DNA from 4 places in the Bradyrhizobium sp. 23 genome. Region 4 is predicted to be linked to each of the others. Evidence: predicted binding sites of a transcription regulator. Region 4 holds the regulator's gene; each other region holds the start of a gene.

Region 1 (2,199 bases), on a different contig from region 4:
CATCAGCCGCGCAATGCCCGTCAGCCACTCGCCGCCCCGGCGCGCTTCGTCGCTTTCGAGATCGTAGAGGCCAGCGCCGGCATGGGTGTCGATGACGCGGAACGCACCCGGCTTGTCCTGGAGATAGGTGATGATGCGCGTCAGCACGATGTGCTTGATGACATCGGCGAAGTTGCCGGCATGGAAGGCGTGGCGGTAATTCATGCAAGAGCACTACGCCACGTGACGGCCCGAGCAAAGAGGCACGACGCCTGGGCTAGCCACCCCGGATCGGCGGCATCGTCACCTGGTCGCGGCGGCAGGCGCGGCGGTCGATCTCCTCGCAGGCGCGGAATTGCAGGTCCTTGCTGAGGCAGATGCGGACTTCCGATAGCCGCGTCCGGTTGCAGGTGATCGAGACGGCGGCATTGCTGAGGCCCGGATTGGCCTTGATGAAGGCTTCCTCCACCTCCGCCGGCGCCACGGTCTTGGCCTGCGATAGATCGAGATATTCGGCTGGAATCTTGATCGCGGCGCGCGCCTTGCGGATCGTCTCGAAATAGCTGCGGTCAGCGAGCCCCGAGCAGGTGCCGTGCTTGTCCCACTCATTGAAGATCAGCCCCGGCGCCGGCATCAGATCGAGCATGGAGGAGACGATGCTGCGGTTCAGCCGCGGCGAGGGCCGCTGGCAATATTCCGGAAATCCGCTCTCATATTGCGGCCACAAACCATGCACCACGAAAGCGTAGGGCCGTCCGCTGCACTGGGTCTGCGAGCGGCCGCCGCGCTCCGCCGCCTCCTCGCAGAAAGAGGGCGACCAAGACAGTGACAGCACATAAAAATCGAATTCGCCGGGCGTGTTCTGCCGCTTGTCCTGGGCCTTTGCGCCATCGGCCAGCGCAGCCAGCCCGGCCGCAAGCGTCAGCGAGATCATCAGGCGGGAGAACGAATGCAATCTGGAATGAAACATGGCGACGCCCCTCAACTAGACTGTGCAGACAAGCCTAGCAGGCGATAAGAACATTTCAAGAACAAAATGCGGGTGACCGTCGTTCGGCCGCCTGATCGGTCCGGATCAGAACGTTTCAATTACTGTTTGGCGGCGCGGCAGGCCGGGTTGTAGGCCCAGTTGCGGTCGAGCCCGACCACGCACCATTCGACGCCTTGGCCGTAGCCGGCGAAGCCGCCATCCTCCACGATCGAGAAATGCACCTTGCGCATCTTGCCGTCCGTGAGCATGGCCTCGCCGGTGCAATAGCGGCGCGGGATGTTGTCGGATGCCCAAGGCCGGAACGCGGTCTCGTGAACTGCGGCGAAGCCGGTGATCTTCAACGAAGAATTCCAGAACGCGCTTTCTTTCTCCCAGAACTGGGTCGCGATCGTCGGCAGCGCCCTGTCGCACTCGGAGACGTTGCCGTCATAGCGCGGCCCGCTCAGCCAGAAATTCAGCTCCAGCGGATTGGCGGCCCTGGCCTCGCCGAGCGACAGCGCCCCGAACAGGAGGCCGAGCACGGCGGCAAAGCGGAGCGATTTCAGGAAGGTCGAGGCGCGCATGGATGATCCAGACAGCATGATCTGCAAGGGTCGGACGGTGCCGTGAAGGCCGGGGGAGGTCAAGTGCAGCGCGGCAACACTTGCCGACGAGTTGACCGCAATGCTGCGTTGGACCGGCCATCCGTTCTTTCCACCGCCGCGCCGACACCGTAAACTGCCGCCAACCAATCGGAGTGACGGGAATGCGAATCATTGCGGCCGCGGGCCTACTTGCCTTGGGTATGATGGCGAGCCAGTCGGCGCATGCCGATCTGCTTCCGGTGCCTCCGTTCAAGGGCAACGACACCGGCGGCATCATCGCCTATTCGATGGCAACCCAGGTCGATGCGCGGCAGGTCGCGGTCGATCACTGCGCGCGCTATGGCAAAGTCGCCAAATTCCTGGCGGTGCAGGCCTATGAGGGCGGCTACATCTCGTTCTCCTGCCGCTGGGTGCCCTATGGCGCCGCCGACCAGCCGATCCGCACGCTCTACTGAGGCGCTTTCGCACGCCGCTACCTCTCAGCCGGGAACTTCCCACATGACGCGCAAACTCGCTTTGCTCGGCTCCGCCCTTTGCCTCGTGTTGTCGGCAGGCAGCGCTCGCGCTGACGACCTGCCGGTGCGTAAGGCAGGGCTGTGGGAATTGAAGATGGTCCGGACCGGCACGCCGGTGCCCGAGATGACC
Region 2 (2,199 bases), 210 kb from region 4:
TTGTCGAACGGTTGCAACAGCGAGAACAACAGAGGAGTGGAAGCGTCTGCCGGAGAGTATGTGAATGAAGCAACGCCCTGATCATCCGTCGAGCTTTCGCCCGCCATAATCGCTTTCATGATCTCGTAGCCTTTAAAGTGCTTCGATACGAAGATCAAACTATGCGAGGTTCGCGCACCACGCTTGAAACGAAACGGCAGCACGAATTTTCCACCCATGCCTTTGATCGCCTGTGATAGCTCTTCAAGGATTAGCGTCTCACGCTCATCAGGCGATTTCCCTTCGATCTTCTTGCGCAGATCATCTGCACGTTCAACACCGAACAGAGCGTCCATGTGTTTCTTGACCAAGTCGTTCGAAAGACCAGCATTGATGCGTCCATAGTTGAAGAAAAAGACGCAATCGCATCCCCAATCTTTAATGACGCCATTTACGATTTTGAGCGACAGCCCCTTATAGCCAAACGGATCAACGAACGTGAACGAAGGTACCAATCGAGTTTCGGAAAGTTCCTTTTCGGCGTCGGCACCAATCTCGCCACAGTTCACGGTCGGCTTGTATTTGAGCTTCTCTATGCCGGGCAGCGCGTCGATTTCTCCTTGCAGTGTCGCTGTATGGTTTCCATCCGCATCGTTGAAGATAGTGACCAACATGTCACACATGTTCTTATCTTCAATAGCGTGCTCCAACACGAGGAGCGGCGTTGACGCAGCGCCGTCCTTGTAGCGTCCGGGTCCAGCATAAAGATCGATGTAGGCAATCTTGCCTCCATGCAGTTTTGCACTCGGTATGATCACGTTGGCCCACGCGTAAAAGTATTTCTGGATAATCCTCGCTTTAGTTTCCGATTGATCCGATCGTTCATCAAAAAATTTTGCACCTGCCAACGGAGTCGTTCCTTGCACAGCTTCGGGTGGATTCGCTGCCAGCATGCACGTTACTCCGCAGATTCGACAGGCACTATATCGTTCTCTATTTGTTCCGTCTAGGTGTGACCTTGGCTCCCCCAAGCGCAAGCTACGGTATTGGTTAGTAGCTTTTGGTGAACGGAAACCGCCGAACGTTGAATCTATTAGATTTTTTCGCTTGACTGGCGGAAGGGGTGGGATTCGAACCCACGGTACCCTTGCGGGCACGCCGGTTTTCAAGACCGGTGCCTTAAACCACTCGGCCACCCTTCCAAGTTCGGAATTGCTGTCGCTTAACGCAGTCGACGGCGCATGGCAACGCGAAGTTGGCGCCCGCCCCTTCCCCGACATCGGATCTGTCAGGCGAGCGTCAGCCTGTTCCCTTACCCTATGCCCTCTCGGCGATCCCGGACACTGGCGACATCTCCCAGGGCGTCGCCGGTTGCGAGGCCCGGTTTGGAGTCGCCTCCGTTTCCGGGCCTCGTTTGCTGGCTGCAAAGAAAAGCGGCGCCCCCGTTGGGAGCGCCGCTTGAATTCTTCGTAAGCTAGCTTGGGCTCAGTACCCGCAGGAGGCACAGTTCATCTGCACCGGGGCGTAATAGGAATAGCCCGGCTGGACCATCTCGACGCGCTGGCGCGTGGCGTATTGCGGCGGGATGCGCTCGTACTGGACGCTCGGCGGCGCCACCATCACGGTCTGCGGCACCATCACGGTGCGGTACTGCGCCGGTGCGCGGTGCGCCACGACGGAGCCGGGCGACACCATCACGGTCTCGTCGACGGTGCGGTATTGCGGCTGCACGTATTGCTGCTGGTAGCAGGTCGTGCACGGCGGCGGCGTGTAGCAATTGTAGCAGCCGGCGGAAGCCGCGCCGGTCATTGAAATCGCAGCGACGACTGTTGAGAAAACGACAGCGAGAGTGCGAGACATTATTGTGGTGCCCCAATTGCCCGAAACGGATTTGCGAAGATCGATGGCAGTATACGCCGCAAAATTCTGAGCTGCCGAAGTTCATCGGGGCATCCTTAATGCAAACGGCCGGCTCGCGCCCGCCGTTCAGAACTTGTTGACCATGCGCGATGCGTGATGCTTGCGATCACACCCGCACGTGACGCACTTACTTCGGGCGCCGCTTCACCTCGCGCACCGCGCCGCGCGCGGCGCTGGTGGTGAGCGCGGCGTAGGCCTGAAGCGCGGTCGAGACGTTGCGCTTGCGGCCGATCGCCTGCCATGCGGCATCGCCCTTCGCCTCTTCCGCGGCGCGGCGCCTGGCGAGCTCCTCGTCGGAGA
Region 3 (2,199 bases), 100 kb from region 4:
TTTGAGTGACACAACTTGCGGCTTCACTGGTGTAAGTACGGCATCAGTTGGGCAAGTGAGTCCGATGCCCTTCCCTATCTTGGAAGGCACAATCAGAAACTGGGACTGGGATTAGTTGAAAATGAAAAAGGTTTTGTTGGCTTCGGCCTGTTTGTTCGCTCTCGCTGCCCCGGCTTCGGCCGCTGATCTCGCGGCGCGCCCCTACACCAAGGCCCCCGTGGCCATGGCTTCGGTCTACAACTGGACCGGCTTCTACCTCGGTATCGTCGGTGGCGGCGCTTGGGAAAATTCCTCGACCGACCCGAAGATGAAGGGCGGCTTCGTCGGCGGTACTGCCGGCTACAACTGGCAGACCGGCAATGTCGTGCTCGGCGTCGAGGCCGATGGTTCCTGGGCTAATGTCAGCGCGTCGGTCACCGGCCCCGTTGCCGTCTCCGGCTTCGGCCTCGTCAGCACCACCCTCAGCTCCAAAACCGATGCGATGGGAACCGTGCGCGGCCGCATCGGCTACGCCGTCAACAACGTCCTGTTCTACGGCACCGGTGGTTACGCCTGGATCGACAACAAGCTCAGCGTCAGCGCGCTCGGCGTGACCGTTTCCGACAGCAAGTGGCACTCCGGCTGGACCGTCGGTGCGGGCGTCGAAGCGTTCTTCGCTCCGCAGTGGTCGGTCAAGGGCGAGTACCTCTTTCGCAGCCTCGGCGGCGAGACCTACTTCTCGGGCGCCCTGCCCTCCGGCACGCTCGAGTTTCACACCGTGCAGGTCGGCGTGAACTATCACTTCGGGGGCCCGGTGGTCGCCAAGTACTGAGTTCAGTACTTAGCCCCAACGCCATCCGCGTTATGAAAGGCCGGCCTTGTGCCGGCCTTTTTGTTTTGTCGGGCACGTTGCCGCGCAGTTCCACCCTGCTCCTGCCAGATGCCGCCAGTGCGCCAACAATCCGTTGACGATTCGCAAGTCCCACTGGAAATCCGTCTCCGTTCTTCCTACGTTCGCTGACAACCCCATCGGCGCCGATCCCGGTTCCGGGCGAAGCGCGCCTTTTTTGTTGGCGCGATCGCGCGCCTTTGGGATTCCTTGAGGGCAACCCGGATGGATGAAGTGATCAAGGCGAAGCGCCAACAGCAGAACGTGGGATCAAACCTGCGCGCAATTACCATCCGTGGCGCGCGCGAGCACAATCTCAAGAACGTCGATGTCGAGATTCCCCGCGACAAGCTGGTGGTGTTCACGGGGCTGTCGGGCTCCGGCAAATCCTCGCTCGCGTTCGACACCATCTACGCCGAAGGCCAGCGCCGCTACGTCGAATCGCTGTCTGCCTACGCCCGCCAGTTCCTGGAGATGATGCAGAAGCCCGACGTCGACCAGATCGACGGCCTGTCGCCGGCGATCTCGATCGAGCAGAAGACGACGTCGAAGAACCCGCGCTCCACCGTCGGCACAGTGACCGAAATCTACGACTACATGCGCCTGCTGTGGGCGCGCGTCGGCGTGCCCTATTCGCCCGCCACCGGCCTGCCGATCGAGAGCCAGATCGTCTCGCAGATGGTCGATCGCGTGCTGGCGCTGCCCGAGGGCTCGCGCCTCTATCTGCTCGCGCCGGTCGTGCGCGGCCGCAAGGGCGAGTACCGCAAAGAGCTTGCCGAATGGCTCAAGAGGGGCTTTCAGCGCGTCAAGATCGACGGCGCCTTCCACGAGCTCGCCGAAGCCCCTGTTCTCGACAAGAAATTCCCGCACGACATCGACGTCGTCGTCGATCGCATCGTGGTGCGCCCCGACATCGGCCAGCGCCTCGCCGAAAGTTTCGAGACCGCGCTGAAACTTGCCGAGGGCCTCGCCGTCATCGAATTCGCGGATGCGCCGGCTGCGGCAGCACCCGCGGAAGAGAAGAAGAAGACCGCAAAGATCCACGACAAGAGCGGACCCGAGCGCATGCTGTTCTCGGAAAAGTTCGCCTGCCCGGTGTCCGGCTTCACCATCCCCGAGATCGAGCCCCGGCTGTTCTCGTTCAACAACCCCTATGGCGCCTGTCCCGCGTGCGGCGGCCTCGGCGTCGAGCAGCATGTCGACGAAGACCTCGTCATTCCCGACAAGGAGCTCGCCATTGGCAAGGGCGCAATCGCGCCCTGGGCCAAATCCTCGTCGCCCTATTACATTCAGACGCTGACTGCGCTCGGCAAGCACTACAAGTTCACGCT
Region 4 (2,199 bases):
ACACGCTCGAGGCCACCACCGCCGGCATCCGCCGCGCCCGCGAGAGCGGCGCCGACGTCCTGATCACGACCGGCGGCGCATCGGTCGGCGACCACGATCTGGTCCAGCAGGCACTGCGGGACGAAGGCATCGCGATGGCGTTCTGGAAGATCGCGATGCGGCCAGGCAAGCCGATGATGCACGGGCGACTCGGCGCAATGGGTGTGATCGGCCTGCCGGGCAATCCCGTATCGTCCTACGTGTGCGCTTTCCTGTTCATGGTGCCGCTGATTCGCGCCCTGTCGGGCCGTTCAGTGATTCACCATCGCCGTGAACGCGCCGTGCTCGGCCGCGACGTCGGCGCCAACGACCAGCGCGAGGACTATCTGCGCGCGCATCTTGAGGAGCGTGACGATGGCACACGCGTCGTTGTTCCCGTCAATCATCAGGACTCTTCGCTGCTTGCGAATCTCGCTGCAGCACAGGTACTTCTCGTCCGCGCACCATTCGCGCCGAAGGCCGAAGCCGGCACGGCTTGCGAAGTGTTGCGGCTCCCCGTCTGAGCGCCCCCGCAACGCGCGTTCCGCGCACTTTGCTCTGTTCACGGTAAATTAAGCAGTTGCGGAACATGTATCGAACATATAGTGTCTGTTCATGATTTGTTTCGAGCATGCAGCGGCTTATGGCCGAATTCAGCGTCTCGGAATCGGACGACATCAACCGGGGGACTTTGGTCGAGATGTTAACGCGCAAACAATACGAGCTTCTGCGGTTCATCAGTGAGCGTCTGAAGGAAAGCGGCGTGCCGCCCTCCTTCGACGAGATGAAGGATGCGCTCGATCTGCGCTCGAAGTCGGGCATCCATCGCCTGATCACGGCGCTCGAGGAGCGTGGCTTCATCCGACGCCTGCCCAACCGCGCCCGTGCGATTGAAGTCATCAAGCTGCCGGAGCTCCAGGCAGCCGCTGGCAGCCGCCGCGGCTTCACGCCGAGCGTCATCGAGGGCAATCTCGGCAAGGTGCGTGCGAGCGCGAGCCTGCCCGCTGACGAGGGCGAACGTCCCGTCGCGGTGCCGGTGATGGGCCGCATCGCGGCCGGCACGCCGATCGAGGCGTTGCAGACCCGCAGCCATACTATCAGCGTACCGCCTGACATGCTCGGCTCGGGCGAGCATTACGCGCTGGAAGTGCGCGGCGACTCGATGGTCGAAGCCGGCATTCTCGACGGCGACATGGCCCTGATCCAGCGCAACGAGAGCGCCGATACCGGCGACATCGTGGTGGCGCTGATCGACGACGAGGAAGCGACGCTGAAGCGCTTCCGCCGTCGCGGCGCCTCGATCGCGCTCGAGCCCGCCAACGCGGCCTATGAGGTCCGCATCCTGCCGCCCAACCGGGTGAAGATTCAGGGCAAGCTGATCGGGCTTTACCGGAAGTACTGATACCGGGAGTCTTTCTATCGGCAGTACTTCATATCGGAAGCACTTCATGCCGGAGGTGCTTGGCGCCTCGCGCGCTTCCGATCGGCATCGCCGGTCAGAGATTGGAGCGGATCATCGTCCGCTCCGGCTGGATAGCCTTTCTGGTTCTGCACAGACTATCCGGCCCCTCCTCCAACGCTGGCTCCTCGCCACGCCGACGAAGCAGCACCGCTTCAAGCAGCACCGCTTCGCGGCTCGGTTGTTCGAGGAAACAGCGACCAGCGGTCAAGTTCGGCCGTTGCAGCCAAGTTGGCAATGTTCGCGTACGCGCCTCCCGAATGCATCGCGGCGAGCTTTGTTCCTATTGAATTCGGGAAAGATAATGTGATCGCGGCTTGCGGAAGCCAGCCGCAGATTTGCCCACAACCAAGCAGAGCGTTCGTGCTTCCACTCTGATAGAGGCCTGCGCCTCGATAAGAGACGCGGGTTGCTATCCCAGCATGAGGAGCACCCGATGTGTGACTACAGCCTACATGCCGTCGCGTCGCGCCCCGCCGAAGTCGGCGAGACGATCGTCACGACAAGCTTCCGCGGCACCTCGACGCGCGGCTTCGCCTCTGCAGCCGATCCGTCTGTTGCCGTCTGCCTGCTGCCGGGGACGGAGCTCGCCTTCGCCGACGACGTCCGCTACGACAATCGCTGGATCTGGACGCGCACCATCAATTCCCGCGTGGGCAAGTTCGGCAAGATCGATCCGCACGTTCCCGACCGCCATCATGATGCGATCGAATTCCCCGACG

Evidence for each region. Region 4 encodes LexA, which represses DNA repair genes until DNA is damaged. Its sites were predicted from a motif close to TGTTCNNNNTGTGTTCNG; they were not measured.
Region 1: IVB32_RS07215 (ribonuclease T2) is a predicted target of LexA. The motif match lies at 996-1,013, and genes of this name have one in related genera.
Region 2: IVB32_RS12210 (three-Cys-motif partner protein TcmP) is a predicted target of LexA. The motif match lies at 967-984, and genes of this name have one in related genera.
Region 3: uvrA (excinuclease ABC subunit UvrA) is a predicted target of LexA. The motif match lies at 980-997, and genes of this name have one in related genera.

The regions. Positions count from the first base shown of each region.
Region 1 is NZ_JADPJF010000037.1:238,469-240,667, reverse strand. Features, by position in the region: gene rlmJ (23S rRNA (adenine(2030)-N(6))-methyltransferase RlmJ) at 1-204, opposite strand, end outside; gene IVB32_RS07215 (ribonuclease T2) at 257-949, opposite strand; gene IVB32_RS07210 (hypothetical protein) at 1,069-1,533, opposite strand; gene IVB32_RS07205 (hypothetical protein) at 1,716-2,009, shown strand; gene IVB32_RS07200 (DUF3617 family protein) at 2,053-2,199, shown strand, end outside.
Region 2 is NZ_JADPJF010000042.1:493,403-495,601, reverse strand. Features, by position in the region: gene IVB32_RS12210 (three-Cys-motif partner protein TcmP) at 1-932, opposite strand, end outside; tRNA gene IVB32_RS12205 (tRNA-Ser) at 1,092-1,181, opposite strand; gene IVB32_RS12200 (hypothetical protein) at 1,465-1,788, opposite strand; partial or broken gene ilvD (dihydroxy-acid dehydratase) at 2,027-2,199, opposite strand, start outside.
Region 3 is NZ_JADPJF010000042.1:384,833-387,031, reverse strand. Features, by position in the region: gene IVB32_RS11630 (outer membrane protein) at 122-811, shown strand; gene uvrA (excinuclease ABC subunit UvrA) at 1,094-2,199, shown strand, end outside.
Region 4 is NZ_JADPJF010000042.1:283,371-285,569, reverse strand. Features, by position in the region: gene glp (gephyrin-like molybdotransferase Glp) at 1-542, shown strand, start outside; gene lexA (transcriptional repressor LexA) at 719-1,420, shown strand; gene IVB32_RS11110 (hypothetical protein) at 1,914-2,199, shown strand, end outside.